DNA from 2 places in the Sphaerisporangium sp. NPDC004334 genome. Region 2 is predicted to be linked to the other one. Evidence: riboswitches for the same ligand, from Rfam matches in the RefSeq annotation. Region 2 holds a riboswitch; the other holds the start of a gene.
What was found. Region 2 has a riboswitch for S-adenosylmethionine ahead of ACWEN6_RS32225 (aminotransferase class V-fold PLP-dependent enzyme). Riboswitches for the same ligand answer to the same signal wherever they lie in the genome.

Region 1 (17,573 bases), on a different contig from region 2:
TGGAGCGGCCCACGTCGGGGGAGGTGAAGATCAACGGCACCGACATGGCCCGGGCGCACGGGGGAGACCTCAAGCGGATGCGCCGCAACATCCAGATGGTCATGCAGGACCCCTACACCTCGCTGAACCCCCGCATGACGGTCGGCGACATCATCGGGGAGCCGTTCGAGATCCACTCCGAGGTGGCGCCCCGCGGCGACCGCCGCAGGAAGGTGCAGGAACTGCTCGAGGTCGTCGGCCTCAACCCCGAGCACATCAACCGGTACCCGCACCAGTTCTCCGGCGGCCAGCGGCAGCGCATCGGCATCGCCCGCGGCCTGGCGCTGCAGCCGGAGATCATCATCTGCGACGAGCCGGTCTCGGCGCTGGACGTGTCGATCCAGGCGCAGGTGATGAACCTGCTGGAGCGGCTGCAGGACGAGTTCAACCTCGCCTACATCTTCATCGCCCACGACCTGTCGGTCGTCCGGCACATCTCCGACCGCGTCGCGGTGATGTACCTGGGCAAGATCGTCGAGCTGGGAAAGGACGAGCAGATCTACGAGCGGCCCGCTCACCCGTACACGCAGGCGCTGCTGTCGGCCGTGCCGGTCCCCGACCCCGAGGGCCGCGAGACGCGCGAGCGCATCATCCTGCAGGGCGACCCGCCGTCGCCCGCGGACCCGCCCTCGGGCTGCCGCTTCCGCACCCGCTGCTGGAAGGCGCAGGACATCTGCGCCGAGCAGGAGCCGCTGCTGGAGATCCGCGCCGGCGGGCACCTCAGCGCCTGCCACTTCGCCGAGGCGTACGACGTCATCCACGCCTCCTGACCCGGCACACCCGGTACGCCCGGGCCGCACGGCCCACGAGAGACCCCTCCACGGCAGGGGTGAAGTCAAGGGGTCGTCGCAACACTGGTTGATCAACTGGCTAGTGCCAGGAGCTTGGTGAGACGCTCGGCTGGAGTTTCCCAGCCGAGCGTTTTGCGTGGCCGGCCGTTCAATCGGGCAGCGACGGCGGCGAGGTGGCCGCTGCTGTGCACGGACAGGTCGGTTCCCTTGGGGAAGTATTGGCGCAGCAGGCCGTTGGTGTTCTCGTTGCTGCCGCGCTGCCAGGGTGAGTGCGGGTCGCAGAAGTTGACCGGTAGGTCGGCGGCGGTGGACGCCGGGCGTCGGCACGTGCCTGGGCCGCATGGGGCCGGTAGTGCCACTGGCCCCGGGTTCCGCCGGTGCGGTTACGGGCGATCTCCCGGCTCACCGTGGAGGGACTGCGGCCCGGCTCGGCGGCGATGGCTCGGATGGAGGCCTTCTCCCGCAGCCGGTCAGCGATATGGATGCGCTCGTCCTCACGCAGGTAACGGGAAGCCACCTGGGCGGGTCGGGCCGCCCGCTCGGGCCGAGCGGGCGGCCGCAGCCGACCGGGAGTGAATCGTCCGTTACGCCACTCACGGCCGGTCCGCACGTTGACGCCGACCAGCCGTGAGGCTTCCTTGTTGCCATAGCCCTGAGCCACGAGCCGAAAGTATTCCTCCCGCCCGGCCCGGAGCTTTTTGGCCCCTGCGCCTTGCGCACCTTGCGGATCTCAAAGTCCATCGCATCCCCTGAAGTGGGATGTTGCAACGAACCCTAGAACTCAAGAGGTCCGCGGAGAGGTCTGTGTTTTCTGGCGCTCGCTCCGCTCGCGCGGGGTCCGGGCGCCTTTGAGACGGTGCCCTTCCTTCGTCACTCGCTCCGCTCGCGTGGGTTCAACCGGTCTTCGCCGGAAGGGCGGGCTTGGACGGCGGGCGGGGGGCGGCGTTCGAGGTGCCGAGGACCGCGTCGGCGGCGGCGCTGACGTTGGTGGTGGCGTTGGTGTTGCTGTTGGTGTTGGCGACCACGGGCGTGCCCAACTCGGTGCCCAGCCCGGTGCCCAGGCCGACGCCGAGGCCCGTGTCCGCGTCGGTGTCGTCAGCGGTGTCGTCGGCGGCGTCCACGTCGGTCCCGGTCCCGGTGTCGGTGTCGGTGTCGTCTCCCCGGTGGATGCCGGCGGAGGCGGGGCTGTGGGCGCAGGCCGCGGCGGCCGGCACGACGATGGCGACGGCGGCGCAGGCCGTGGTGATCAGAAGACGGCGAATCATTTTTGTTGCTCCTCCCGAAGGAAACCCGTCACGGCGCCCCGGTCCAGGTCCCCTGGGAGACAGAGGTCTTTGATCAAGAACTGTCCGCGTGCGGGTGACTACTCTGGGCGCCGGTGTGACCGTACCCATCGCCCGAATGCGGATAAGAGTGATGAACGGTCAGCGGATGGCAAGGATTGCCGATCTCCGGCAGGGAGCCGCGGATGCCCGCTGTCGCGGCCGGTCAGACGTCGGTCGCCCGCGCCAGCCGCACATGGGCGCCGGGCGGCAGGCCGAGGCGCTCGGCGGCGTCGCCGGAGCGCACGGCGAAGGTGATGTGCCCCGCCGAGTCGGTGAAGGCGACCAGGCTGCCCGGCGGGACGGCGGCGAAGGTGTCGCGCAGCGGCACCGTGATCTGCCGCCTGCCCATGGAGACCGCCAGGGTGTCCCCGACGTGGACGCCGATGGAGGCGAGGTCGTCGGCGGTCACCGACAGTTGCACGTTGCCGTTGCGGTCGAGCGAGAGGACCTCGCCGTCGGCCGCCCCCTCTCCGAGCCGCGCGGTCGGCGCCGGCAGCGACAGCAGGCGGTCGAGCGGGACCTCGGGGCCGACGTCCGCGGGCTTGCTGCCGGTGCACAGGCGCGCCGCGACCGGCGCGTAGATGTCCCTGCCCGGGAAGGCCGGCGACAACCTGTTGAGGAACAGGTCGCGGTTGGAGATCTCGTAGGCCACCCGCGCGCCCCCCGCGGCCATCAGCGCCCACGAGAGCAGGCCGTTGTCGGGGCCGATGAACACGCGGTGCCCCGCCTCGACGACGACCGAGCGGCGGGCGCCCGCGGTGGCGGGGTCCACGGCGCCGACGTGCACACCGGCGGGCAGATATGGCAGCGTCTGGGCGAGGATCGCGGCGCCGCGCCGGATGTCCCCGGCCGGGACCAGGTGACAGACGTCGATGATCCGTGCCTGCGGGGCGATTCCCATGATCACCCCGTGGCAGGAGGCCACGAACCCGTCTTCCAAGCCGTAGTCAGTGAGAAGCGTGATGACAGAGGTCACACTTGGTGACTGTACGTCGTTGGACCGCGGTGTCATAGGGGCCCATCCGCAGACGCCGGCAACCTTGCCGATCTCCGTGCACGGCGGCCCGAGGCGGCGGGCTTTCGCCCCGATATGGCGGTCATCGGTGCTCGGCGCCGCCGGGCGCGCGCGGCGTTCCCCGGCGATGCTCGGGTCCGGGTCTCCCGAAGTGTCATGAACAGCCGCGAATTCCCGACTACGATTGCCACGGGCCGCACGCGCGCGTCGTGGCTCAGGGTCGCGCTCGACCGGGTGCACGACGCATCTCCCTCGCCCTGCCCGGCCCTCCGTCCACGTCTCCCGTGTACCCGACCGAGGAGGACATCTTGGACACCGCACCAGATCGTGGTGACAGCGATCCCGAGGAACCCTCCACCCCCGAGACCCCCGGCGGCCTGACCGAGCGCGAGCGCGAGCTGCTGGCCTTCGAGCGCCAGTGGTGGCGGTACGCGGGCGCCAAAGAGCAGGCCATCCGCGACGCCTTCGACATCTCGGCGACGCGCTACTACCAGCTGCTCGGCCGGCTCGTCGACCGGCCGGAGGCCATGGCGTTCGACCCGCTCACCGTCAAGCGGCTGCGGCGGCTGCGCGCCTCGCGGCAGCGCGAGCGCGCGGCCCGCCGCCTGGGCATGCGCCCGTGATCCGGGGGGTAGTGCTGAACGCGTGACTCATGATGTGTTGCCGGACATCGCCGGATTGGCGGCTATCAAGGCCGATCCCCAGGGCGCCGTGATCGGGCTGGACTTCGACGGCACGCTCGCGCCGATCGTCCCCGATCCCGCCGACGCCCGCGTCGACCCGCACGCCGCCGCCGCGCTGGTGCGCCTCGGCGGCCTGGTCGGGGCGGTGGTGCTCGTGACCGGCCGCCCCGCCGCCACGGCCATCGCCTACGGCGAGGTGCCCGGCGGGCCCGGCCTCGCCGACGTGCCCGGGCTCGTGGTGCTCGGCCAGTACGGCCTGGAGCGCTGGGAGGACGGCACGCTGAGCGCCCCCCCGCCGCCGCCCGGCGCCGATCGCGTCCGCGCCGAGCTTCCCGGCCTGCTGGCCTCGCTGGGGCACCCCGTCAGGGACGGGAGCGAGCCGGGGATCACCGTGGAGGACAAGGGCAGGGCGATCGCCGTCCACACCCGCAGGGCCGCCGACCCCGAGGGCAGCCTGCGGGCGCTGCGCGACCCGCTGGCCAAGCTCGCCGCCGAGACCGGCATGCTGGTCGAGCCGGGGCGGCTGGTGCTCGAGCTGCGGCCCGCCGGGATGGACAAGGGGCACGCCCTCGGGGCGTTCCTCGCCGAGCGCGGCGCCCGGTCGGTGCTGTTCGCCGGGGACGATCTCGGCGACCTGGCCGCGTTCGAGGCCGTCCGCCTGTCGGGCCTGCCCGGCGTGACGGTGTGCAGCGCCTCCGCCGAGGTCACCGCGCTCGCCGAACGCGCCGACCTGGTCGTGGAGGGCCCGGCGGGTGTCGCGGCCCTGTTGTCGGCGCTCTCCGACGCCCTGACCCGCCACTGAGACCGGTAGGTGGCGAAGCACTCGAACGGCGCAAAACCGTGTCAGCGCGCGATCGACCGCCTCCAGACGCGCCGGACGGCCGCGGTCAGCGGTCGAGGGCGGCGAGCTGGTCGGCGAACCACTGGCGCGGGGGCAGAGCCGTGGCCGCCGCGCGCAGGCGGGTGCCGCGCTTGGCGCGCTCCTCCTCGGGGAGCATCAGCGCCTCGTACAGGGCGCCGGCCGTGCCCGAGACGTCGTAGGGGTTGACCATCAGCGCGTCCCGGCCCAGCTCGGCGGCGGCCCCGGCCTCCCTGGACAGCACCAGCGCGCAGTTGGGCGCGAGGATGGGGCCCTCCTTGGCGACGAGGTTCATGCCGTCGCGGATGGGGTTCACCAGCAGCACGTCGGCCAGGCGATAGGCGGCGAGCGAGCGGGCGTAGTCGTCGTCCACGTTGAGGATCAGCGGGTCCCAGTCCTCGCCGGCGAACTCGTCCTCGATCTGCTTGGCGCACCGCTGCACGGCGGCGGTGTACTCGCGGTATTCGGGCAGGTCGTGCCGGGAGGGGTAGGCGAAGGCCAGGTGCACGACCTTGCCGTGCCACTCGGGATGGTCGGCGAGGAACTGCCGGTAGGCCGACAGCCCCCGGACGATGTTCTTGGACAGCTCGGTGCGGTCGATGCGCACGATGAGCTTGCGGTCGCCCACCCGCTCGCGCAGGGCCAGCATGTGCGACTCGACGTCCGGCTCCAGGGCCCGCGCCCACAGCGCGTCACCGTCGACCCCGAGAGGGTGCACGCCGATGCGGGTCGTGCGTCCCTCGTAGGTGATCGTGCGCTGGACGCGGTCGACCTGGGCGCCGAGCAGGGTCTCGCAGCAGTCCATGAACGCCGACGCCCAGCGCGCGGTCAGGAAGCCGGCCTGGTCGGCGCCGAGGATGCCGGTCAGCAGCTCGGCCGCGATGTCGTCGGGCAGCAGCGAGAAGTACTCCGGCGGCGCCCACGGGGTGTGCGAGAAGTGGGAGATGCGCAGGTCGGGGCGCTCCACCCGCAGCATCGCCGGGGCGAGCGTCAGGTGGTAGTCCTGGATCATCGCGCGGGCTCCGTGCGCGGCCTCCTCGGCCAGCGCCAGCGCGAACGCGGCGTTGTAGTCCTGGTAGGACTCCCACTCCCGGCGGAAGCGCATGTCGAACTGCGGCGAGTTGGGCGTGTCGTACAGCAGGTGGTTGACGAACCACAACGTGGAGTTGGCCACCGCGTTGTAGGCCCGGTGGAACGTCGCGGGCGGAATGTCCAGCATGCGCACCGGGCCGGTGTCGTAGCCGGCCTGGTCCAGGCGCCCGCCCGACGCCAGCCGCACGGCGCTGCGGTCGCCGTCGGACAGCGCGGCGCACACCCACAGCACCTCGGCGTCCTTGGCCACCTCGGACAGGCCGGAGACCATGCCGCCCCCACCGCGGCGCATCGTCAGCGTGCCGTCATCGGCGAGCGTGAACGACACGGGCCCCCTGTTGGAGGCCAGCAGAACTGTGTTCATCCGCCCATCACCACTCCTCGTCCGCCCTGCGGCGGTCGTCCCTCGCCGGTTCATCTCCGCTGTGACGCGCACCTGGCCGCAGATTAATTGAATTTAACGCTCCCAATAAGATGGGTTGGCGGTCAGGTCAGGGCTGGCCGCAGGCGGTCGAGAGGAGCTCCGGCATGGCGCTTGACGAGACGACCGAGGATCTGGCCCGAGCGGCCGCCGCGGGCGACCACCGTTCGCTGGGTGAGCTCCTGCGCCGCATCGAGGCCGACGTGCTGCGCCACTGCTCGCGGCTGCTGCCGTACCACCAGGACGCCGAGGAGGCCTGCCAGGACACCCTGCTGGCCGTGGCGCGCAACATCGGGCGGTTCGAGGGGCGAGCCCGCTTCTCCACCTGGCTGCACATCGTGACGACCAACTGCGCCCGCACGACCTACCGCACCCTCAAGCGCCGTGCGGCCGAGCAGACGGCCGATGAACTGCCCGAATTGCGGGCCGACCCGCGCAGGGTCAGCGTCATCGCCGGGTCGCGGCTCGACCTGCTCGACGCGATGGAGTCCCTGGAGGCCGACAAGCCCGAGCTGGCCCAGGCCCTGGTGCTGCGCGACATCTGCCAGCTCGACTACAACGAGGTCGCCGAGCAGCTGGGCATCCCGCTGGGGACGGCCAAGTCGCGCATCCACCAGGCGCGCAAGTACGTCCAGGCGGCGCTCGGCGACGCCTACGGCCGGCCCTTCGCCTAGCGGCCCGCGCGGTGCGTCACGCGCCCTCTCCTGCCTGCGCTGTTCTGGGACAGAGCTTCTCGCAACGCTTCTCGCAACGTGCTCACCTGCGGCTTCGGTTTCTCCCATCGTGCTCTCACGTCTCGGAGAATGAGACGGACGGCCGTCCGCGCCGGTGGGCGAGGTACAGTTCTTAAGGCCTGCTTGTGATACAGGCGGGATCACAACTTCATATTGCTCATCCAGAGGGGTGGAGGGACCGGCCCTGCGAAGCCCCGGCAACCCTCCCGGCTGTGGTCATCCGCGTCTGCCGAACGACGCGGCACTCAAAGACCAGTGAGACCGGCCGGGACAGGTGCCAATTCCGGCCCGTGACCAAGGTGGTCCGGGCGAAGATGAGGGGAAAGGCCTCGCTTCATGGCGCTCGCAACAGCTGAGACAACGACCACGCTCGACTTCGGCCCCGCCGTCGCTCTCTCGTGCCGCGAATGCGGCACCAGGTTCGACCTGGGACCGATCTTCGCCTGTGCCGAGTGTTTCGGGCCACTCGAAGTGGCCTACACCTGGAGCTCTCCCGGCGAGACCGGGACGGCGGTGACCCGTGAGCAGATCGCCTCGGGTCCGAGCAACATCTGGCGCTACCGCGGGCTGCTGCCGGTGCCCGCCGACGTCGCCTCCCGGCCCAACCTGGCCCCCGGCTGGACCAAGCTGGTCAAGGCCGACAACCTGGCTCGCGAACTGGGCCTGCGCAGCCTGCATGTCAAGGACGACTCCGGCAACCCGACCCACTCGTTCAAGGACCGGGTCGTCGCCATCGCGCTGGAGGCCGCGCGCAACTTCGGCTTCCACACCTTGTCGTGCTCCTCCACGGGCAACCTCGCGGGCGCGGTGACGGCAGCGGCGGCGCGCGCGGGGCTGGACGCCTGCGTGTTCGTCCCGTCCGACCTCGAAGAGGCCAAGATCGTCATGGCCTCGGTGTACGGCGGCCGGCTGGTGGGCATCGAGGGCACCTACGACGACGTCAACCGGTTCTGCTCCGAGCTCATCGGCGACCCGCTGGGCGACAAGTGGGGCTTCGTCAACGTGAACCTCCGGCCGTACTACGCCGAGGGGTCCAGGACGCTGGCCTTCGAGATCGCCGAGCAGCTCGGCTGGCGCCTGCCCGAGCAGATCGTCATCCCGGTGGCCTCCGGCTCCCAGCTCACCAAGATCGACAAGGGATTCCGGGAGCTGATCAAGCTCGGCCTGGTCGAGGACCGCCCCTACAAGGTCTTCGGCGCGCAGGCCGAGGGCTGTTCGCCGGTGTCGGCGGCCTTCAAGGCGGGCCACGACATCGTGCGCCCCGTCAAGCCCGACACCATCGCCAAGTCGCTCGCCATCGGCAACCCGGCCGACGGCCCGTACGTGCTCGACATCGCTCGTCGCAGCGGCGGCGCGGTGGAGGACGTCACCGACGCCGAGGTGGTGGACGCCATCCGGCTGCTGGCGCGCACCGAGGGCATCTTCGCCGAGACCGCCGGCGGCGTGACCGTCGGCGTGCTGCGCAAACTCGTCTCCAACGGCCTGCTCGACCCCGAGGCCGAGACGGTGGTGCTCAACACCGGGGACGGCCTCAAGACGCTCGACGCGGTCTCCGCCGAGGCGAGGCCCACCGCGGTCATCCGTCCTTCGCTCGACGCATTTCGTACGGCTGTCGCCGACCACTCCTGAAAGGGCCCGATAAATGAGCGTTTCTGTGCGGATTCCGACGATTCTTCGCACCTACACCGACGGTGCGTCGGAGGTGAGCAGTGACGGGGCGACCCTGCGCGAGGTGCTCCAGAAGCTCGACGCCGACTTCCCGGGAATCGGGGCTCGTATTCTGGACGAAACGGGCAAGATCCGCCGTTTTGTCAACGTGTATGTCGGAGAAGAGGACGTCCGATTCGTCGACGGTCTCGACACCGCAACCCCCGAAGGAACCAACATCTCGGTGATCCCCGCCGTCGCCGGGGGCTGACCTCCGCGCCCTTCTGGCCTTTGTGAGGAGGGCTCAAGTCTCACCGGCCCCATCAGTCACATCACGCCCATGCGTCCTAGCTGGACGCATGGGCGTCGCCATGTCCGCAAGGGGGGCCCGGTAGCGGGACGACTATCATAATAGAAGTGATTACCGGGTCCTCCGTTAGTGTAATTGTCAACTAACTAAACGCGAGCGGGAAATAGCCGAGTGCCGCTGAGAGCGAACGTCAAGTAGTAGTTTCCCGATTGACTCTGTTGCTTCAACCCTTGCCACAGGTATGGTCGAGAACGATCGACGTAGCCGAGGAGTTCGCATGCGTCTCGGCTCCGAAGGTCACGGACCTCGCGGAGGAGTGGGCGGGGTCCGGAGCCCAGCAAGAGGAGTCGGAAAGTGGCGCAGGGCACCGTCAAATGGTTTAACGCGGACAAGGGCTACGGCTTCATCGCGGTAGACGGTGGTAAGGACGTGTTTGTCCACTACTCAGCGATCCTGTCCGAGGGATACCGGTCCCTAGAGCAGGGTCAGCGGGTGGAGTTCGAGATCACGCAGGGGCAGAAGGGCCCGCAGGCGGAGTCCGTTCGCACTGTGTGACGTGGCCGGCGTCGCCCGGCCGGACGAAGATCCACTAGTCTCTCCCCGTCAGTAGCTGGAAGGTTCGGTCTGTCATGCACCAAGACGGGCCGGGCCTTCCTTCATGTCAGCCTGCGGGGCTGTACCGCCTACCCTGTGGGGGCGGGCCCAATATTCGGCATACGGTCGGAGAAATCCTTGTGCCGCCCAGGTCATAGGGGTTGTCGCTTGCACTCGACCGGGTAGAGTGCTAAACAGTTCGTTGGCACTCTCCTGTCGAGAGTGACAAACCTGGATCGAGGCGATGGGGCCTGGCGATCCACGGCGACAGGTGCCGTGGAGGCGCGGGTTTCATGCCGTCGCGGGCGTCGGCTCGATCCGCTGCAAGCCACCCTGTATCTGGGAGGTCTAGCCGTATGGCAGCCAAGATGATCGCGTTTAACGAGGACGCCCGGCGCGGTCTCGAGCGCGGTATGAACCAGCTCGCCGATGCCGTCAAGGTGACCTTGGGTCCCAAGGGCCGCAACGTCGTGCTGGAGAAGAAGTGGGGCGCTCCCACCATCACCAACGACGGTGTCTCCATCGCCAAGGAGATCGAGCTCGAGGACCCGTGGGAGAAGATCGGGGCCGAGCTCGTCAAGGAGGTCGCGAAGAAGACCGACGACGTCGCGGGTGACGGCACCACCACCGCCACCGTGCTCGCCCAGGCGCTGGTACGCGAGGGCCTGCGCAACGTCGCCGCCGGCGCCAACCCGATGTCCCTGAAGAAGGGCATCGAGGCCGCCGTCGAGCGCGTCAGCGAGGAGCTCTCCAAGATCGCCAAGGATGTGGAGACCAAGGAGCAGATCGCCTCCACCGCCTCCATCTCCGCCGGCGACACCCAGATCGGCGAGATGATCGCCGAGGCCATGGACAAGGTCGGCAAGGAAGGCGTCATCACCGTCGAGGAGAGCAACGCCTTCGGCCTGGAGCTCGAGCTCACCGAGGGTATGCGCTTCGACAAGGGCTACATCTCCGGTTACTTCGTGACCGACCCGGAGCGCATGGAGGCGGTCCTCGACGACCCCTACCTCCTGATCGTCAACTCCAAGGTGTCGGCCAACAAGGACCTCCTCCCGCTGCTCGACAAGGTCGTGCAGGCCGGCAAGCCGCTGGTGATCATCGCTGAGGACGTCGAGGGCGAGGCCCTGGCCACCCTGGTCGTCAACAAGATCCGCGGCCTGTTCAAGTCCGTGGCCGTCAAGGCCCCCGGCTTCGGCGACCGCCGCAAGGCCATGCTCGGCGACATCGCCATCCTCACCGGTGGCCAGCCGATCAGCGAGGACGTGGGCCTCAAGCTCGAGACCGCCACCCTCGACCTGCTCGGCCGCGCGCGCCAGGTCATCATCACCAAGGACGAGACCACCATCGTCGACGGTGCGGGCGACCCCGAGCAGATCGCCGGCCGGGTCAACCAGATCCGCGCCGAGATCGAGAACACCGACTCCGACTACGACCGCGAGAAGCTCCAGGAGCGTCTGGCCAAGCTGGCCGGCGGCGTCGCCGTCATCAAGGCCGGCGCGGCGACCGAGGTCGAGCTCAAGGAGCGCAAGCACCGCATCGAGGACGCCGTGCGCAACGCCAAGGCGGCCGTCGAGGAGGGCATCGTGCCCGGCGGTGGCGTGGCCCTGCTCCAGGCGGGCGCCAAGGCCTTCGACAAGCTCGAGCTGTTCAACGACGAGGCCACCGGCGCCGCGATCGTCCGCAAGGCGCTCGAGGAGCCGCTGAAGCAGATCGCCGTCAACGCCGGCCTCGAGGGCGGCGTCGTGGTCGAGCGTGTGCGCAACCTCGAGACGGGCGTCGGCCTCAACGCCGCGACCGGCGAGTACGTCAACATGCTCGAGGCCGGCATCATCGACCCGGCCAAGGTCACCCGTTCGGCGCTGCAGAACGCCGCCTCCATCGCGGCGCTCTTCCTCACCACCGAGGCCGTCATCGCCGAGAAGCCCGAGAAGACCCCTGCCGCTCCCGCCATGCCCGGCGGCGGCGACATGGACTTCTGAGCCTCCGGCTCACGCCACATCGAAAGGGCCGCTTCCGGATTCGTCCGGGGGCGGCCCTTTCGGCGTCCGCGCGGGCTCGTCCTTTCGGCGCGGGCTCCCCTCAGAAGCCGGGGCAGGCCCGCTCGACGGCGTCGAAGGCCCGCTCCAGCAGGGCCAGGTGGTCGGGCACGACCTCGGCCGCGCGCTCCCCGGCCATCATCCGCCGCGCGCTCGCGACGTACACCGTGCGGTAGGCGGCCAGGAACAGCGCGGCGGCCAGCTCGGCATCGACGTCCCCTGAGCCGGGGCCGCCACCGACGTTCCCTGAGCCGGCGCCGCCGTGGACGTCACGGGACCCGGCATCGACGTCGCCAGGGCCGGCGTCGGCGTCGCCAGGGCCGGGGCCGGTCGCCTCCGCGAGCAGGGCGGCGATCAGCGCCTCCAGGTCCTCCAGTGCCTCCCGCACCCTGGCCCGCAGCGCCGGGGAGTCCAGGATGACCTGCCAGAAGGCCTGCTGGCCTTCCCTGATGCCCGACAGGGCATGACCGCTTCGCAGCAGCTCGAAGATCAGACGGCGCAGCGCCGCCAGTGGCGGGCAGCCCTCGGGCCGGTCGCGGACCGCCCGGGTGACCAGCTCGACCATCTCGGGGACCCGGTCGAGGAACAGGTCCTCCTTGCGCGGGAAGTAGTTGAACACGGTCTTGGCCGAGACGTTCGCCGCCTCCGCCACCTCGGCCACCGTGACGTTGTCGAACCCGCGCATGAGGAACAGGCCGGAGGCCACGTCCGAGATCAGCTGCCGGGTCTGCCGCTTCTTGCGTTCACGAAGCCCGAGGTCGGTGTCCACGCTGTCCAATATAGTGGCTAAAAAACTACTGTTACAGTAAGTTTTTAGCCGAGGAACGGAATTGGAGGCGGCATGTCGTACGACGTGGACGTGGTGGTGGCCGGGGGCGGTCCGGTGGGGCTGATGCTGGCCTGCGAGCTCGCGCTCGGGGGCGTCTCGGCCATGGTGGTCGAGCGGCTCACGGAGGTGGACCCCACGATCAAGGCCGGAGCGCTCAACATGCCGAGCGTCGAGGCGCTGTACCGGCGCGGCATGCTCCCGGCGCTCCGCGAGGCCCAGGAGCGCAACCTGGAGCATTTCGCCGCCTTCATGCGGCAGCAGGCCGCCCATCGCGAGGGCGCCGGGGACGGACGGGCGGCAACGGCCGACGCCTCCGAGGAGGCACGGCCCCCGCGGGCGCCGCGGACGCCGCCGAAGTTCGCCGGGCACTTCGCCGGCATCATGCTGGACGCGGCCCGGCTCGACGACGCCGACCCCGACCTCGCCGGTCACGGCCCGGCCGGGGACATCGGCCTGGTCAACCAGCAGCAGATCGAGGGCATCCTCGGCGAGCACGCCGCGCGGCTGGGCGTCCAGGTGCGGCGGGGCGCCGAGCTGACCGATCTGTCGGCCGACGACGAGGGCGTCACCGTCTCGACGAGCGCGGGCCGGGTGCGGGCCCGCTGGCTGGTCGGCTGCGACGGGGGGCGCAGCGTCGTCAGGAAGCTCGCCGGCTTCGACTTCCCCGGCACCGACCCCGAGATCACCGCCTACCAGGTCCTCGGCGAGATGGAGGGCGCCGAGGGCCTGGGCGTCGGCTGGCACGCCACCCCGACCGGCGTGTACGCGCACGGTCCCGTCCCGGGACGCATCCTCACCGTCCAGTTCACCGGTCCGCGCGCCGACCGCGACACCCCCGTCACCCGCGAGGAACTGCAGGAGGCGATCCGGCACGTCACCGGCGTCGAGGTGACCGTGACCGCGATCAAGACCGCCACCCGCTTCACCGACAACGCGCGCCAGGCCTCCACCTACCGGCTGGGCCGGGTGCTGCTCGCCGGTGACGCCGCGCACGTGCACTCGCCGTTCGGTGGCCAAGGACTGAACCTCGGCCTCGGCGACGCGGTGAACCTGGGCTGGAAGCTCGCCGCGACCGTGCGCGGCTGGGCGCCGCACGGCCTGCTCGACACCTACACCGCGGAACGGCACCCGATCGGGGCCTGGGTGCTGGACTGGACCCGCGCCCAGGTCGCGCTGATGCGCCCCGATCCCCGCGCCAGGGCCCTGCGGAGCGTCGTGAACGACCTGGTCGAGACCGTCACCGGCACCACCTACTTCGCCAAGAAGATCTCCGGCGTCTGGCAGCGGTACGACCTGCCGGGCGACCACGCGCTGGTCGGCGCCAGTGCCCCCGACCTGGAGCTGTCCGACGGATCGCGGCTGGCCGACCACCTGCACGACGGCAAGGCGCTGCTGCTGGACCCCAAGGGCGAGCTGCGCGACCTGGCCGAGAGCCACCGCGACCGGATGACCGTGCTCGCCGCGAGCGCGGACGAGCGTCCCGAGCTCACCGGGCTGTTCCTGCGGCCCGACGGGATCGTCGCCTGGGCCGGTGAGCAGGACCGGGACGACCGCGGCGCGCTGGAGAAGGCCCTGGCCACCTGGCTCGGCGCACCGGCCGCGGACGCCGGTGACCAGCGGCGTTAGCCGATTCCCAGCGCGGCGGCGACCTGGCGGGATACGGCCAAGGCGACCTTAAGCGGCCTCCCAGCCCGCCCGGACACTCTTGGTTCATCGGGACGCGCGACCGGCCGCGACAGCGGCGGGCACGCCTCCAGGGAATCCACGAGTCTGAGGAGAACGTCATGAAGGTCCGTCACAGCCTCCGCGCCGTCGCCGCCGCCACCGCTCTGGCCGGAGGGCTGCTGGCCGTCGCCGGCCCCGCCTCCGCCGCCACCATCGCGAAGATCTCCAACTACACCCCGATCGCCCCCGGCGCGACCACGTCGATGCGCCTGGTGTGCCCGTCCTACGCGCCCACCATGCTGCTCGACACCGTCGCCTTCACCCCCAAGGCCGGGGTCACCGTGACCGGCACCTCGCTGGACACCTCCTCCGACGCCTTCCACCGCCACATCCTGACGATCACCGCGCAGAACGGCTCTGCGGCCTGGAGCGGTCTGACCGCCCTCGCCACCTGCACCAGCTGACCGTCCGGCATACCCACGGTCGCACACGCAAGCCGCCCGGGGAGAAACGAACGGGGAGGGCCGCCGGGCGGATGGAAGGTGAACCAAGGGGAACGGGGCACGCGAACCGTGAAGGATGGGGGGAACGGGGCCCACGAACCGGGCCACGGACACGGGGCGCGAACAGGGGACGCGGCGCGCTGACCGGGGGCGAGGGGAAGGAAGGGGGAACGGGGTCCACGAACCGGGGCCGTCGAACCGGGGCCACGGACAGGGGACGGGGCGCGCTGACCGGGGGCGACGGGGAAGGGAGTGGGCACGCGAACCGGGGAACGGCGGCGCCGGTGAGCCGCGAGGCTCAGCCGGCGCCGTAGCGGCCGAGGCCCTTCTCCAGCAGGCCGAAGGCGAGCAGGGCCTGGGCGCGGACGCCGGCGACGACCTGCTCGTGGCCTTCCCCCGCCGCCTTGCGGCGCACGCCGTCCGCCGCCAGCCGCCGCGTGACCGCGCAGATCTGGGCGGCGGCCAGCACCGGCATGACGTCGTCCTCGGCGGCGCCGGTCACCTCCGCCAGGGTCTCCGCCAGGCGCTCCTCCCGGCGTTCGGACAGCTCGCGCATGCGCGCCTGCAGCGAGGGGCTCTGGTCGATCATGCGGGTGACGACCTCGGCCCCCTCGTTCAGCCCGGAGCGCCAGTCGCCCTCGTCGAGCGCCTGGAGGTAGTCGCGGCGCAGCGCCTCGATCACGGACTCGCCGGGGCGCCGCTCGCGGACGATGCGGCTGGGCTGCTCGACGAAGGCGTCCTGGCGGTCGAGGAAGAGGTCTTCCTTGGTCCTGAAGTAGTTGAACACCGTGTTGACGGAGACGTCGGCCACCCGGGCCACCTCGGCAACGGTCACGTTGTCGAACCCGCGCATCATGAACAGGCCCATGGCGATGTCGGCGATGCGCTGCCGCGTCTCGCGCTTCTTGCGTTCGCGCAGGCCGAGCCGTTCTTCCATGCGCCCGATCCTAGGCAAGGAAAATGGGGCGGCACCACCTATGGGGCCGCCCCACGTTCGCCGGGGCGTGCGGCCGGGTCACATGTGACCGCGGCGCGGCGGGGTCACAGTGGCTTGACCCAGCGGCCCCACTGGGGCTGGCGGACGTAGCCGGCCGCGGTCCAGGCGTGGTGGGCGAGCGTGTTGTCGTCCAGGACCATCGCGTCGACCCGCATCCCGCCGTGCTCGGCGAAGCGCTTCTCGGCGGTGTCCAGCAGGAAGCGGGCGATGCCTCTGCGGCGGTGGGCGGGATCGACGGCCAGCCGGTACAGGTGGCAGCGCCATCCGTCCCATCCCGCGATCACCGTGCCCACCATGCGCCCGTCCAGCTCCGCGATCAGCAGGGCCTCGGGGTCGCGCTCCATCAGCCGCCGAACGGCCGGCTCGCTGTCACGCCGGTCGGTGCCCTCGGCGGCGTGGGACCAGAACGCCAGCACCGCCTCAACGTCCTGCGCCGTCCCGGCCCGCACCGTGAGGGCCTCGTGCATCGCATCAGTCACGACGGCCACGCTAACCGACTGTGGCGTTATGTGAGTTCGGCGGGCAGGTCGCGGGTGTGCAGGACGGTGAGGGAGGTGACGGCCCGGGTGAGGACGACGTAGAGGCGGGCGAGGCCGCGGTCCTCGGCTTCGGCGATGTCGGCGGGCTCGACGACGATGACGTGGTCGTACTCCAGGCCCTTGGCGAGCGAGGCCGGGATCACCGAGACGCGCTGCTCGGGGACCCCGTCCGGGCCGAGCAGGTCGTGCGGGAGGCCCGTGGCGGCCAGGACGGCGGCGACGGCGTCGGTCGCGGCGTCGGCGGCGATCACGCCGATGGAGCCCTCGCGCTCGGCGGCCTCGCGGGCGGCCGCGGCCAGGCCGGCGTCCAGGTCGGCGGTGCGGCGCAGGGACAGCGACCCGGCGCCGGGGCGCAGCGACCTCGGGGCGGCGAGCGTGGGGGCGACCGAGGGGAGCAGGCGGGCGGCGAAGTCGAGCACCTCGCGGGGGACGCGGAAGCCGAGGGTCAGCTCGGTCACCGCGCCTTCGGCGAAGCCGAGGTGGCCGAGCACCTCCTCCCAGGACCGGGCCGACCACGGGGTGGTGCCCTGGGCGAGGTCGCCGAGGACGGTCGCCGAGCCGGTGCGGCAGCGGCGGCCGAGCGCGCGCAGTTGCATGGCCGACAGGTCCTGCGCCTCGTCCACGACCACGTGCCCGAGGGTGGGGGTGCGCTCGATGAGGTCGGCCAGCTCGTCCAGCAGGGCGGCGTCGGCGGCGGACCATCGGGCGGACTTCCACGACCGGGCGGGCTTGGCCCAGAGCAGCCTCTGGCACTCCTCCGGCGTCAGATCGGACTTCGCGGCGGCGGCGGCGAGGAAGTCGCCGTCGGACAGCAGCCGGAACAGCACCTGCTGGGGCGTCACCCGGGGCCAGATCTGGTGGATGAGCTGCTTGACGGGCTTGGACCTGGCCACGGCGTCCTGCACCCGGTCGTCGGGGGACTCCCCGCGCTGCTCCATGCGCACCAGCACCGCGTGCGCGAGCCGCTGGGCCAGGGCGGCGCGCCCCGGGCCGTACCGGGTGGTGCCGCGCAGCGAGGCGACGATCTCGCGCACCTCGTGGTCGGGGACGCGGAAGCGGTTGACGCCCCGGGTGATCAGCAGGCCCTCCTCGGGCTTGCTGATGTGCAGCCACAACGCCCGGCGGAGCACCGGCGCCATGCGGGCGTCGCCCTTGAGCGTCGCGACGGCCGGCGCCTCGGGGGCGGCGTGGTCGCCGAGGATGCCGGCGACGGTGGTCTGGTCGACCTTCACCTCGCCGAGGGCGGGCAGGACGGAGGAGATGTAGGAGAGGAAGGCGCGGTTCGGACCGATGATCATCACGCCGGACCGGGCGAGCTTCTCGCGGTGGGTGAACAGCAGGTAGGCCGCGCGGTGCAGGCCGACGGCGGTCTTCCCGGTGCCGGGCGCGCCCTGCACGCAGACGGTCTGGGTGACCTCGGCGCGGACGATCTCGTCCTGGTCGGGCTGGATCGTGGCGACGATGTCGCGCATGGGGCCGGTGCGCGGCCGC
Region 2 (12,220 bases):
GGCCACCATGTCGGCGATCAGGTGCCCGGGCAGCATCTCCCTGAGCACCTGGACGTTGTTGTAGGACGCGCTGCGCAGCTTGAGCCGCCACGGGGTCTTCTCGCCCCGCGAGACCAGGTAGTAGCCGTTGAGGCCGAGGGGGTTCTCGGTCCAGGCGTAGGTGTGCCCCTCGGGCACCTTGAGCACCTTGGGCAGCCGCTGGTTGACCGGGCCCGGCGGCAGCGAGCGCAGCCGCTCCACACAGGCGTCGGCCAGGTCGAGCGAGGCCTTTACCTGGTCGAGCAGCACCTCGAACCGGGCGTGGCAGTCGCCGGCCGTGCGGGTGACGACCTTGACCGGCAGCTCGCCGTAGGCCAGGTACGGCTCGTCGCGGCGCAGGTCGAGGTCGACGCCCGATGCGCGCGCGATGGGGCCGCTGACGCCGTACTGCATGATCGTCTCGCGGTCGAGCACCCCGACGCCGCGCGTGCGCGCGATGAAGATCTCGTTGCCGTGGATGAGGCGCTCGATGTCGGGCAGCCGCCCGCGCACCTCGGCGACCGCCCGCCTCACGCGGTCCAGCCAGCCGTACGGCAGGTCCTCCTTCAGGCCGCCGACCCGGTTGAACATGTAGTGCATGCGCCCGCCGGAGATCTCCTCCATGACGGCCTGCAACGTCTCGCGCTCGCGGAAGGCGTAGAACACCGGCGTGATCGCGCCGAGCTCCAGCGGATAGGAGCCGAGGAACATCAGGTGGTTGAGCACGCGGTTCAGCTCGGCGAGCAGCGTGCGGGCCCACACCGCCCGCACCGGGACCTCCATGCCCAGCATCCGCTCGACCGCGAGCACCACGCCGAGCTCGTTGGCGAACGCCGAGAGCCAGTCGTGCCGGTTGGCCAGCACGATGATCTGCCGGTAGTCGCGCACCTCGAAGAGCTTCTCAGCGCCCCGGTGCATGTATCCGATGATCGGCTCGGCGGAGGCGATGCGCTCGCCGTCCACGGTCAGCCGCAGGCGCAGGACACCGTGGGTCGAGGGGTGCTGGGGCCCGATGTTGAGGATCATGTCCTCGGTGGCGAGCTCCTTGGCGCCGGTCCCGACCGCGACGACCCGCTCGGCGCCCGTGGCGGCGCCGCCGGCTCCGGGACCTCCGCGAGCTCCGCGAGGTTCGGTCATGAACCCCATGCTGTCACGTCAGCGGCGGGAGACAAGATCTGAGAGGGCGGCGACCAGGCGGAGCACGTGCTCCTCGGTCGTGCCGATGCCGATGGACGCCCGGACGGCGCCGGTGGTGCCGTCCGCGCAGTCGCCGTCGGCGGAGCGGCCCACGGCGTCCAGCAGGTGCCGGACGAAGGGGTGGGCGCAGAACTTCCCGTCGCGCACGCCGATGCCGTACTCCGCGGACAACGCCTCGGCGACCTCGCGCGCCGTCCAGCCGTCCACGACGAAGGAGACGATGCCGACGCGCGGGTGGCCGGGCCCCCACAGCGACAGCTCGTGGACGCCGTCGATGGCGGCGATGCCGTCGCGCAGCAGCGTGAGAAGGCGTTCCTCCTGCTTGACCAGGGGGGTCCAGCCGGTGGCCGACAGCGCGTCGCAGGCGGCGGCCAGCGCGATGGCGCCCAGGACGTTCGGCGTGCCGGCCTCGTGCCGCTGCTCGGGGTCGGAGCTCCACTCGGTGGACAGCGGCGCGCCCTGGCCCGCGCCTCCGGTGACGGCCTTGGAGGCGCCGCCGCCCCGCAGGTACGGTTCGGCCTCGGCGAGCCAGTCGGCCCGTCCCACCAGGGCGCCGGCGCCGAAGGGCGCGTACAGCTTGTGCCCGGAGAAGCTCACGTAGTCAAGGTCGAGCGCGGTCAGGTTGAGCCGGCGGTGCGGGACGAGCTGGGCGGCGTCCACCAGGATGCGCGCGCCGTGCCGGTGGGCGATGTGCGCGAGCGCCGCGATCGGCCACAGCTCGCCGGTGACGTTGGAGGCCGCGGTGACCACCAGCAGCGCGGGCCCGTCGATGGCCGCGAGGGCCTCGTCGGCCGCGCGCACCGCCTCGCCGGCGAACGCGGGCGGCGCGAGCCGCACGGCGTCGGGCCAGGGGAGCAGCGAGGCGTGGTGCTCGGTCTCGAAGACCACGACGGTGGTGCCGCCGGGCAGGCAGCGGGCCAGCAGGTTCGACGCGTCCGTGGTGTTGCGGGTGAACACCACGGCGTCCCCGGGGCGGGCGCCGACGAAGGCGCGCACCGTGTGACGGGCCTGCTCGTAGCGGGCGGTGGTCAGCTGGGAGGCGTACCCGGCGCCCCGGTGCACGCTGGAGTAGGCCGGCAGCGCGGCGGCGACGGCGGCGCTCACCGGCGCCAGACACGGCGCGCTGGCCGCGTAGTCCAGGTTGGCGTACGGCAGCAGGCGCCCGCCCTTGACCGGCACCTCCAGGTCGGCGCCGAGCACGGCGGGCGCGTCCGGACGCGCGCTCGCCCCGGGGGCCGGTGATGACGTGCCGGGGACCGGCGAGAAAGCACCGGCGGCCGGCGAGAACGTGCCGGAGGGCAGCGGGGACGTGCCGGGGGGCGGGGGGGTGGTGCCGTGAACGGCGGGGGAGGAGCTCTGCAGGATGGTGAGAGCGGTCAACGCCGGCCTCCTAAGGTCATGGGACCCGGTCACGGCGTTGGTGTGACGGAGCCCGCGCTTGCCCGGCACACCTCGTGCCGGACCTGGTCCTCACCCGGGGCACCCCGCCGCGAGCGCGAGGGTTGCCGGCCAGCGAGCCGGGGCTTGACGCTGGCACTCATGACCTACCGGGACTATAACCCGGCTCCCCCGCCTGTCCGCAACCTCATGAGGCAGGGGTGACACGTTTCACGAATTGCGAACTTTGACCGTCCCTCGCGCGTTGACAGGGGACGGGCTCCCCGGGACGGGGGCCGTGACGTGACCGACGCCCGGCCCGAGGAGGCGCGATGGACTGGCTGCTCAATCCGGAGATATGGATCGGGTTCCTGACCCTCGTCGCCCTGGAGATCGTCCTGGGCATCGACAACATCATCTTCATCTCCATCCTGGCGGGGAAGCTGCCGCCGGAGCGCCGTGACCTGGCCCGCAAGGTCGGCCTGGGGCTGGCGATGGTGAGCCGGCTGGCGCTGCTGCTCGCGCTGTCGTGGGTCGTGCGGCTGACCGAGCCGCTGTTCGCGGTGTTCGGGCACGACATATCCGGGCGCGATCTGATCCTGATCCTGGGCGGGCTGTTCCTGCTCGGCAAGAGCGCCTTCGAGATCGGCGACAGCCTGGAGGGCGCCTCGGGCCACTCCGGCGGCCGGGTGGCGGCCTCGTTCACCTCGGTGATCATCCAGATCATGCTGCTGGACGTGGTCTTCTCGCTGGACTCGGTGATCACGGCCGTGGGCATGGTCGACGAGATCGGTGTCATGGTCGCCGCGGTGGTCGTGTCGGTGGTGATCATGCTGTTCGCGTCCGGGCCGATCAGCGCGTTCGTGGAGAAGTACCCGAGCATCAAGATGCTGGCGCTGTCGTTCCTGCTGCTCATCGGGGTCGTGCTGATCGCCGAGGGCTTCGATCAGCACATCTCCAAGGGCTACATCTACTTCGCGATGGCGTTCTCGCTGGTGGTCGAGCTGCTCAACATCCGTGCGCGCAAGAAGGCGGGCGCCCAGCGGCCGGTGGAGCTGCACGAGCGCTACGGGGAGACCGGCGCGCCCGACGCCGCCCCGGCGCCGCCCGCCGAAGCCCGCTGACCCCGGCGGCGCTCCGTGCGGTGTGAGGGCTGTTCCGGCCGGTGCGCCGGCCACTCCCTTGGCCGGTGGCGATGTCCATCGCTGGATGGCCAGGTGAGACGTGGCCGGATATCCCGATTACCATGACGTCGTGCGCTTCGATCCCTGGAATCCGGCCTTCGTCGCCCATCCCTATGACGCCTACGGGGAGCTCCGCGACAGCCGGCCGGTCAGCTTCTTCGAGCCGACCGGCCAGTGGCTCGTGGCCCGGCACCAGGACGTCAACGCGGCGCTGCGCGACCGCAGGCTCGGCCGTTCGTACCTGCACGTCGCCTCGCACGAGGAGTTCGGCAGGCGGCCGGAGCCGGACTTCCAGGAGCCGTTCTGGCGGGTGACCCGCGGCGGGATGCTGGACGTCGAGCCGCCGGTGCACACCCGGCTGCGCCGGCTGGTCTCCAAGGCGTTCACGCCGCGCATGGTCGAGGAGCTGCGCCCGAGGGTGCGCCGCGTCGCCGGGGAGCTGGTGGACGGCTTCGTCGAGCGCGGGGGCGGCGACCTGATCGCCGAGGTGGCCGAGCCGCTGCCGGTGACGGTGATCGCCGAGATGCTCGGCGTCCCCGAGGCCGACCGGCACCTGCTGCGCCCGTGGTCGGCCGGCATGTGCGGCATGTACGAGCTCGCGCCGTCGGTCGAGGCGCAGCACACGGCGGTGCGCGCGGCGTCGGAGTTCGCCGCCTATCTACGCGCGCTGGCCGCCGAGCGCCGCGCCCGTCCGGGCGACGACCTGATCAGCGCGCTCGCGCAGGTGGTGGACGAGGGTGATCGCCTCACCGAGGACGAGCTCGTCGGCACGTGCGTTCTGCTGCTCAACGCGGGGCACGAGGCCACCGTGAACGTCACCGGAAACGGCTGGTGGGCGCTGCTGCGCAATCCCGGCGAGCTGGAGCGGCTGCGAGACGATCTCTCGCTGCTGCCCACCGCGATCGAGGAGCTGATGCGCTACGACACCCCGCTGCAGCTGTTCGAGCGCTGGGTGCTGGAGGACGTCACCATCGGCGGGGTGGACATCCCGAAGGGCGTGGAGGTGGCCCTGCTGTTCGGCTCGGCCAACCACGACCCCGAGGTCTTCGCCGACCCGGGGCGGCTGGACATCGGCCGCAGGGACAACCCGCACATCTCGTTCGGGGCGGGCATCCACTTCTGCCTGGGCGCCCCGCTGGCGCGGGTGGAGCTGGCCGAGTCGTTCGGCGCGCTGCTGAAGGCGGCCCCGAAGATCGAGCTGGTCGAGGAGCCGGTCTGGAAGCCGAACTACGTCATCCGCGGCCTCGAGGCCCTGAACGTCTCCATCGGCTGAGCACCCGGGAATGCCCGCGTCCCCGCGAAGGTCTCCCACCGGCCGTGGCCTCCTTCGACCTGGCCTCACGACGACCGCTGGCAGGGTGACCACATCCGCCCACCGGGCGTGGCTCTCCGCCCCCGGTCATGAGCCATGATCGGCGCCGGGTCGGCGGGTCGTGGTACGGCGATGCCGGCGCCCGCTACGGCGCCAGAGCCGGTGCGGGCTCGTGGACAGCGCATCAGCGCGCCGTTGGATCCTTGGGACCAACTGCACAGGATGCCGGCGTCCCCGAGGAGTATCGACCGGCTGCACCCCATGGGGTGCCGGCGTCCCCGCGAGGGTGTCCACCGGCCGGAGCAGGCACGGGGTGTCGTCAACCTCTCCACTGGGCGAGCCAGCCGAAGCCGCCGAGGCCGGCGGGGTCGATCAGCTCGGCCTCCTCGGAGGCGCGGGCGAGCGCGCGGAGGTAACCCGCCGGGTCGGTGGTCGCCAGCGTCAGCGCGGGGCGTGCGCCGCTGACCCCGAGATCGCGCAACGCCTGTCGCTGTGTGGTCAAGGTTGTGGATATCGCCCCGGCCCGCTCGCCCGCCGCCGCGCAGGCGTCCAACGCCACGTGTGCGGTGATATCGCAGGACCCGTCGGGTATGGCGGGCACACAGGACCCGTCGCGGTACCCCGTCAGGGTGCCGTACGGCGGCCGGTTATCCACAGGGTGTGCATAATCGGCGGCCACCGCCAGGCCCCGGGTGAGCCGCCCGACGACCGCCGCCCACGCCTCGTCCCGCGGGCGGCCGATCTCGGCGCGCATCCCGATGCGGCGCAGCGGCCACCACCGCTCCAGCCACCGGGCGTCGGCCTCCTCCGGCGGCCCGCCGAGCCGCTCTTCGCCGGTCTCGGGATCGACCAGCACCAGACGGGGCCCCTCGGGCGTCTGCTCGGCGACCTCCAGCGGGACGTTGTCGAGCCACTCGTTGGCGATCACCAGGCCGGTGACGTCCGAGGGCGGGGAGCAGGCCCAGGTGATGCGCTTGTCGATGTCGCCGGGCGGCGGCGACAGCTCGACGGCCGTGACCCGCAGCCGCTCTGCCAGCTCGGGGGCGGCGGTGTCGAGGACCTGGGCCACCAGGGCGCCGTCGCCGGAGCCGACGTCCACCAGATCGAGCTCGCGGGGATGGCCCACGGCCTGGTCGACGGTGTCGAGCAGGCGCAGCACCGCCCGCGCGAACGCGGGGGAGGCGGCGACCGACGTGCGGAAATGACCCGAGGGCCGCTCGCGGATGTAGAACCCGTCGTCGCCGTAGAGCGCCTGCTGCATGGCCTGCCGCCACGTGACCCACACGACACCGGACGTTACCAACCGCGCCGCCGCCCCATGACGGTCCCGATGACAGGCTGTGGACGCGCGCCGGTAGAGCCGGTCGGGCGCCCGGCGCGAGCCGACCGTTACGCTGGCTGCTGGTCTGATCCGTCGAAGCTGAACGGGAAAGTGATGGAGACAAGCGACCGCCCTGGGCGCCTCGCGGTCGGAGTGCTCGGCGCCGGGCGAGTGGGGTCCGTCCTCGGCGCGGCGCTCGCCCAGGCGGGGCACGGCGTCGTCGCGGCCGCCGGGGTCTCCGACGCCTCGCGCCGCAGGGCTCTGGACCGCCTCGGCGTGGACATCTCCGGGCCGGAGGAGGTCATCGGCGCCGCCGACCTGGTGCTGCTCACCGTGCCCGACGACGCCCTGCCCGACCTGGTCGCGGGCCTGGCCGCCGCCGGGGTGGACCTCCGGGGCAAGATGCTCGTGCACACCAGCGGCGCGTACGGCCTGGGCGTGCTCAATTCCGCGACGGCCGCCGGCGCGCTGCCGTTCGCGCTGCACCCGGTGATGACCTTCACCGGCAGGGACGACGATCTGCGGCGCATCACCGGCTGCTCGTTCGGCGTCACCGCCCCCGACCCGTTTCGCCCGGTGGCCGAGGCCCTGGTGATCGAGATGGGCGGCGAGCCGGTCTGGATCGCCGACGAGGACCGCCCGCTGTACCACGCGGCGCTCGCGGGGGCGGCCAACCACATGGTCACCCTGATCGCCGAGTCGCAGGAGCTGCTGAAGAAGATCGGCGTCGAGCATCCGGGCCGCATGCTCGGCCCGCTGCTCGGGGCCGCCCTGGACAACGCGCTGCGCCTGGGCCTGGCCGGCCTGACCGGTCCGGTGGTGCGCGGCGACGCCGGCACGGTGCGCAAACACGTGGACGCGCTCATCCTCGCCGCGCCGGAGGCGGCGGACGCCTACGTGGCCCTCGCCCGGCTCACCGCCGACCGGGCGCTGGCCGCCGGCCTGCTCAAGCCCGAGACGGCCGAACGCCTGCTCGACGCCCTGGGAGGCAACACATGGACGTGATCGTCGCCGCCGACAGCTCAGAACTGCTCGCCGCTCGGGCCGCCCTGGGCCTGGACGGAGCGCCGGGCCGGCGCGCGGGCGGGGCGGGCACGCTGGCGCTGGTCCCGACCATGGGGGCGCTGCACGAGGGGCACCGCTCGTTGATCCGCCTGGCCCGCGAGCGCGCCGACCACGTGGCGGTCAGCGTCTTCGTCAACCCGTTGCAGTTCGGCCCGCACGAGGACTTCTCGCGGTACCCGCGCACGTTCGACGCCGACCTCGAGGTGTGCGCCGCCGAGGGCGCCGGCCTGGTGTTCGCCCCGGCGGCCGACGAGATCTACCTGCCCGACCGCCAGGTCGGCGTCTCCGCGGGGCAGATGGGCACGATCGTCGAGGGCGCCTTCCGGCCCGGCCACTTCGACGGCGTGCTCACCATCGTGCTCAAGCTTTTCAACCTCGTGCGGCCGGACGTCGCCGTCTTCGGGCAGAAGGACGCCCAGCAACTGGCGATGATCCGCCGGATGGTGGCCGATCTGAACGTCCCGGTCGAGGTCGTCGGGGCTCCCACCGTGCGGGAGCCGGACGGGCTGGCCCTGTCCAGCCGCAACCGCTACCTGTCGCCGGCCGACCGGGCCACGGCCCTGGCGCTGTCGCGTGCGCTGCGCGAGGGCGCCCGGCACACCCGGCCCAAGGACATCCTGCACGCCGCGCACGCGGTGCTGGACGAGGCCGCCCGCGCCGACCCGCCGCTGCTGCTGGACTACCTGAGCCTGGTCGACCCGGCGACGTTCACCGCCGTGGCCGAGGACCACCGGGGCGAGGCGATCCTCGCGGTCGCCGCGAAGGTGGGCACCACCCGCCTCATCGACAACGCGGTGCTCACCCTGTCCCCTGTCATGTGAGCCCCGCGTGGCGGGGGTGCGGCGGGATGCCTTATCGTCATATAGACGAAATAAGGGAGCCCCCATGACCCATCCGCCCATTCCCCGCCGGTTGACCGCGCCCGAGCCCGGCTGGACCGTCTCCGCCGATGTCGTCGTCGTCGGCTCGGGCATCGCCGGTCTGACCGTGGCGCTGCGGTACGCCGAGCTGGCCCCCGACGCGCGCGTGCTCGTCGTCACCAAAGACGTGCTGTCGGCCGGGTCCACCCGCTGGGCGCAGGGCGGCATCGCCGCCGTCCTGGACCCGGCCGACTCCTGGTCCGAGCACCTCAGCGACACGCTCATCGCCGGTGTGGGGCTGTGCGACGCCCGGGCCGTCCAGGCGCTGGTGACCGAGGGACCGGGCGCGCTGCGGCGGCTGATGGCGCACGGGGCCCGGTTCGACCGGGAGCCCGGCGGCGGGCTCCAGCTCACCCGGGAGGGCGGCCACCGCCGCGACCGCATCGTCCACGCGGGCGGGGACGCCACCGGCGCCGAGGTGCAGCGCGCCCTGGTCGAGGCGGTCCGCGCCGGCGCCGCCGAGGGCGGCCGCATCGAGATCATCGAGCACGCTCTGGTGCTCGACCTGCTCAAGGACGCCTCCGGCGCCGCCTGCGGGGTCACGCTGCACGTCATGGGCGAGGGCGCCAGGGACGGCGTGGGCGCGGTGCGCGCGGGCGCCGTCGTGCTGGCCACCGGCGGCATGGGCCAGGTGTACGCCGCCACGACCAACCCCCTGGTGTCCACCGGCGACGGGGTGGCCCTGGCGTTGCGGGCCGGCGCCGTCGTCCGCGACCTGGAGTTCGTGCAGTTCCACCCGACCGTCCTTTGGCTCGGCGAGGACTCCACCGGCCAGCAGCCGCTCATCTCCGAGGCGGTGCGCGGCGAGGGCGCCGTCCTGCTCGACGAGGCCGGAGAGCGGTTCATGGTGGACGTGCACGAGCTGGCCGAGCTGGCGCCCCGCGACGTCGTCGCCAAGGCGATCATGCGCCGCATGCTGGAGAGCGGCGCGAGCCACGTGCGCCTGGACGCCCGGCACTTCGGCGAGGACAAGTGGCGCACCCGCTTCCCGACGATCTACGCGGTGTGCCTGGAGCACGGCATCGACCCGGCCCGCGAGCCCATCCCCGTCGCGCCCGCCGCGCACTACGCCAGCGGCGGCGTCCATACCGACCTGCGCGGACGCACCAGCGTCCCCGGCCTGTACGCCTGCGGCGAGGCGGCCTGCACAGGGGTGCACGGGGCCAACCGGCTCGCCTCCAACTCCCTGCTGGAAGGGCTGGTCTTCGCCGAGCGCATCGCGGCCGACCTCGCCTCCCCGCGGCGGCGGAGCCCGGGCGAGCCGGTCGACGACGGCCGCGCCGCCGGCCTGGTGGACCCCCGGGTCCGGCCGCGGGTGCAGAGCCGCATGAGCGCCGGCGCAGGGGTGCTGCGCAGCGGGCGCAGCCTGGCGGAGGTGGGCCACGGCCTGCTGGACGCCCGCTGGACCCCGGTCGCCGTCGAGCCGTGCACCGAGGCGTGGGAGGCCACGAACCTGCTCACCGTGGCGAGCGCCGTGGTGGCGGCCGCCCGGGCCCGCGAGGAGACGCGCGGCTCCCACTGGCGGGAGGACTTCCCCGAACGCGACGACGCCTGGTGGCTGGGACACCTCGACGTGACCCTGGCCGAGGAGGGACTGACCATGAGCTATGCCGAGCACCACGACGACCGGGCGGCCGGCCTGCCGCAGCAGCTCGAGGCCGACCTGGCGGAGGCGGGCCTGGACCCGGCGCAGGTCATGGTCGTGATCGGCGCCGCCCTCGCCGAGGACGTCACCGAGGAGGGCGACGTGACGACCATCGCCACGGTCCCCGCGGACCAGGCGGCGGTGGGCGACCTGGTGGCCAGGGCCGACGGGGTGGTCGCCGGTCTCGCGGTCGCCCAGGCGGTCTTCCACGGCGCCTCCCAGGGCCGCCTGACCGTGGAGCGCCACGTCAAGGACGGTGAGCGCGTCGCGCGCGGCGACGTGCTGATGACCGTCGTCGGACCTGTGCGCGACGTGCTCACCGCCGAGCGGACCGCGCTCAACCTGCTCACCCACCTTTCGGGCATCGCCACGCTGACCCACCGCTGGGTCGAGGCGGTCAGCGGCACCGGCACGCGGGTCCGCGACAGCCGCAAGACCCTCCCCGGCCTCAGGGCGCTGGAGAAGTACGCCGTGCGGTGCGGCGGCGGGGTCAATCATCGGATGTCCCTGTCGGACGCGGCCTTGATCAAGGACAATCACGTGGTGGCGGCCGGTGGGGTCGCCGAGGCGTTCCGCGCCGTCCGGCAGGCCTATCCGGAGCTGCCGATCGAGGTGGAGGTCGACCGCCTGGACCAGATCGAGCCGGTGCTGGCCGAGGGAGCGGAGGAGATCCTGCTGGACAACTTCACCGTGGAGGAGCTGACCCGCGCCGTGGCCCTAGTGGGCGGCAGGGCCCGGCTGGAGTCCAGCGGTGGACTCCGCCTGGAATCGGCTCGTGAGGTGGCCGAAACCGGTGTTGACTACCTTGCTGTGGGGTCGCTGACCCATTCGGCGCCCGCACTGGACATCGCTTTGGACCTTCGGGGGGCTTGATGCTGCTCACGATCGACGTCGGCAACACCCACACGGTGCTCGGCCTCTTCGAGGGCGAGGAGGTCATCGAGCACTGGCGCCTGGCCACCGACGCCAGGCGCACCGCCGACGAGATCGCGGTCGTCCTGCAGGGGCTGCTCGGTCAGAGCCCCCTGCTCAAGGACGCCGACATCGGCGGCATCGCCATCTGCTCGACGGTCCCCTCCGTGCTGAACGAGATGCGCGAGATGTGCCGGCGCTACTACGGCGACGTGACCGCCGTCATCGTGGAGCCGGGCGTGCGCACCGGGGTGCCGGTGCGCATGGACAACCCCAAGGAGGTCGGCAGCGACCGCATCGTCAACGCGCTCGCCGCCGTCACGCTGTACGGGGGGCCGTGCATCATCGTCGACTTCGGCACCGCCACCTCCTTCGACGCGGTGTCGGCCAAGGGCGAGTACGTCGGCGCGGTCACCGCCCCCGGCATCGAGATCTCGGTGGACGCCCTGGCCGCCGCGGGGGCCCAGCTCCACAAGGTCGAGCTGGTGCGCCCCCGCTCGGTGATCGCCAAGAACACCGTCGAAGCCCTGCAGGCGGGCATCATCTACGGTTTCGCCGGCCAGGTGGACGGCATCGTCGAGCGCATGGCGCCCGAGCTCGCGTCCGACCCCGACGACGTGACCGTCGTGGCCACCGGGTCGATGGCCGCGCTGGTGGTGAACGAGGCCCGTTCGATCGACGTCCACGAGCCCTGGCTGACGCTCATCGGGCTGCGCCTGATCTACAACCGCAACACCGCTTGAGCGCGCCCCGCGCGATCAAGCGGCGGGGGAGATCCATATCGGAGACGTGGAGGGGGGCGCGCGCGTCGAATACGGCGCGGCGCGGTGATCCGCCACGGCAAATCGTGGTGGCCGGAGTGTTACGCCCACGGGCGTGACCGGCGGAAGAAAGTCAGAAAGCGTACTGGTTTCGCGGGTCGAATTCGGCGTATAGCGTGTCGACCGTATATCTCCGAGCCGGGGCGCCCGCGAGGCGTCCCGCATGGAACCGGGCCTCCACCAGCGCCGCGGTGGTCTTCCATGGCGGATCATGCGGCCCACGGCCATGATCATCGCCGATGTCCCCCCGGACCGGGAGGTGCGGGGACATGTCACGAGTAGTTCACATATGCACTGGTATGTCAATCACAAACGTCATGGGTATCGAGGTCAGTGCTTGACGACCTTTCAACGCGGCGTTTAACGTTCCTGACGGGGCGGGCCGAAGCATTCAGTATGTTGCCGAGTTCGTCGTGGGGGAGGACACCCGATGGCGTATCCGGATCTG

Region 1: linked by a shared signal. The riboswitch ahead of thrC (threonine synthase) and the one ahead of ACWEN6_RS32225 (aminotransferase class V-fold PLP-dependent enzyme) in region 2 are both predicted to bind S-adenosylmethionine.

The regions. Positions count from the first base shown of each region.
Region 1 covers NZ_JBSGDZ010000015.1:210,612-228,184, reverse strand. Annotated here, with positions in the region: gene ACWEN6_RS21505 (ABC transporter ATP-binding protein) at 1-809, shown strand, start outside; partial or broken gene ACWEN6_RS21500 (IS30 family transposase) at 902-1,135, opposite strand; partial or broken gene ACWEN6_RS21495 (hypothetical protein) at 1,261-1,347, opposite strand; gene ACWEN6_RS21490 (hypothetical protein) at 1,724-2,095, opposite strand; gene ACWEN6_RS21485 (SAM hydrolase/SAM-dependent halogenase family protein) at 2,319-3,131, opposite strand; gene ACWEN6_RS21480 (DUF3263 domain-containing protein) at 3,548-3,793, shown strand; gene otsB (trehalose-phosphatase) at 3,816-4,655, shown strand; gene ACWEN6_RS21470 (alpha,alpha-trehalose-phosphate synthase (UDP-forming)) at 4,741-6,168, opposite strand; gene ACWEN6_RS21465 (RNA polymerase sigma factor) at 6,333-6,899, shown strand; SAM riboswitch class I at 7,114-7,280, shown strand; gene thrC (threonine synthase) at 7,296-8,588, shown strand; gene ACWEN6_RS21455 (MoaD/ThiS family protein) at 8,602-8,877, shown strand; gene ACWEN6_RS21450 (cold-shock protein) at 9,271-9,471, shown strand; gene groL (chaperonin GroEL) at 9,867-11,492, shown strand; gene ACWEN6_RS21440 (TetR/AcrR family transcriptional regulator) at 11,593-12,318, opposite strand; gene ACWEN6_RS21435 (FAD-dependent oxidoreductase) at 12,391-14,004, shown strand; gene ACWEN6_RS21430 (hypothetical protein) at 14,163-14,507, shown strand; gene ACWEN6_RS21425 (TetR/AcrR family transcriptional regulator) at 14,845-15,483, opposite strand; gene ACWEN6_RS21420 (GNAT family N-acetyltransferase) at 15,588-16,022, opposite strand; gene ACWEN6_RS21415 (HelD family protein) at 16,049-17,573, opposite strand, start outside.
Region 2 covers NZ_JBSGDZ010000029.1:102,333-114,552, reverse strand. Annotated here, with positions in the region: gene ACWEN6_RS32230 (NADH-quinone oxidoreductase subunit D) at 1-1,155, opposite strand, end outside; gene ACWEN6_RS32225 (aminotransferase class V-fold PLP-dependent enzyme) at 1,174-2,517, opposite strand; SAM riboswitch class IV at 2,645-2,760, opposite strand; gene ACWEN6_RS32220 (TerC family protein) at 2,925-3,716, shown strand; gene ACWEN6_RS32215 (cytochrome P450) at 3,847-5,049, shown strand; gene ACWEN6_RS32210 (SAM-dependent methyltransferase) at 5,408-6,373, opposite strand; gene ACWEN6_RS32205 (Rossmann-like and DUF2520 domain-containing protein) at 6,524-7,414, shown strand; gene panC (pantoate--beta-alanine ligase) at 7,405-8,295, shown strand; gene ACWEN6_RS32195 (L-aspartate oxidase) at 8,360-10,912, shown strand; gene ACWEN6_RS32190 (type III pantothenate kinase) at 10,912-11,694, shown strand.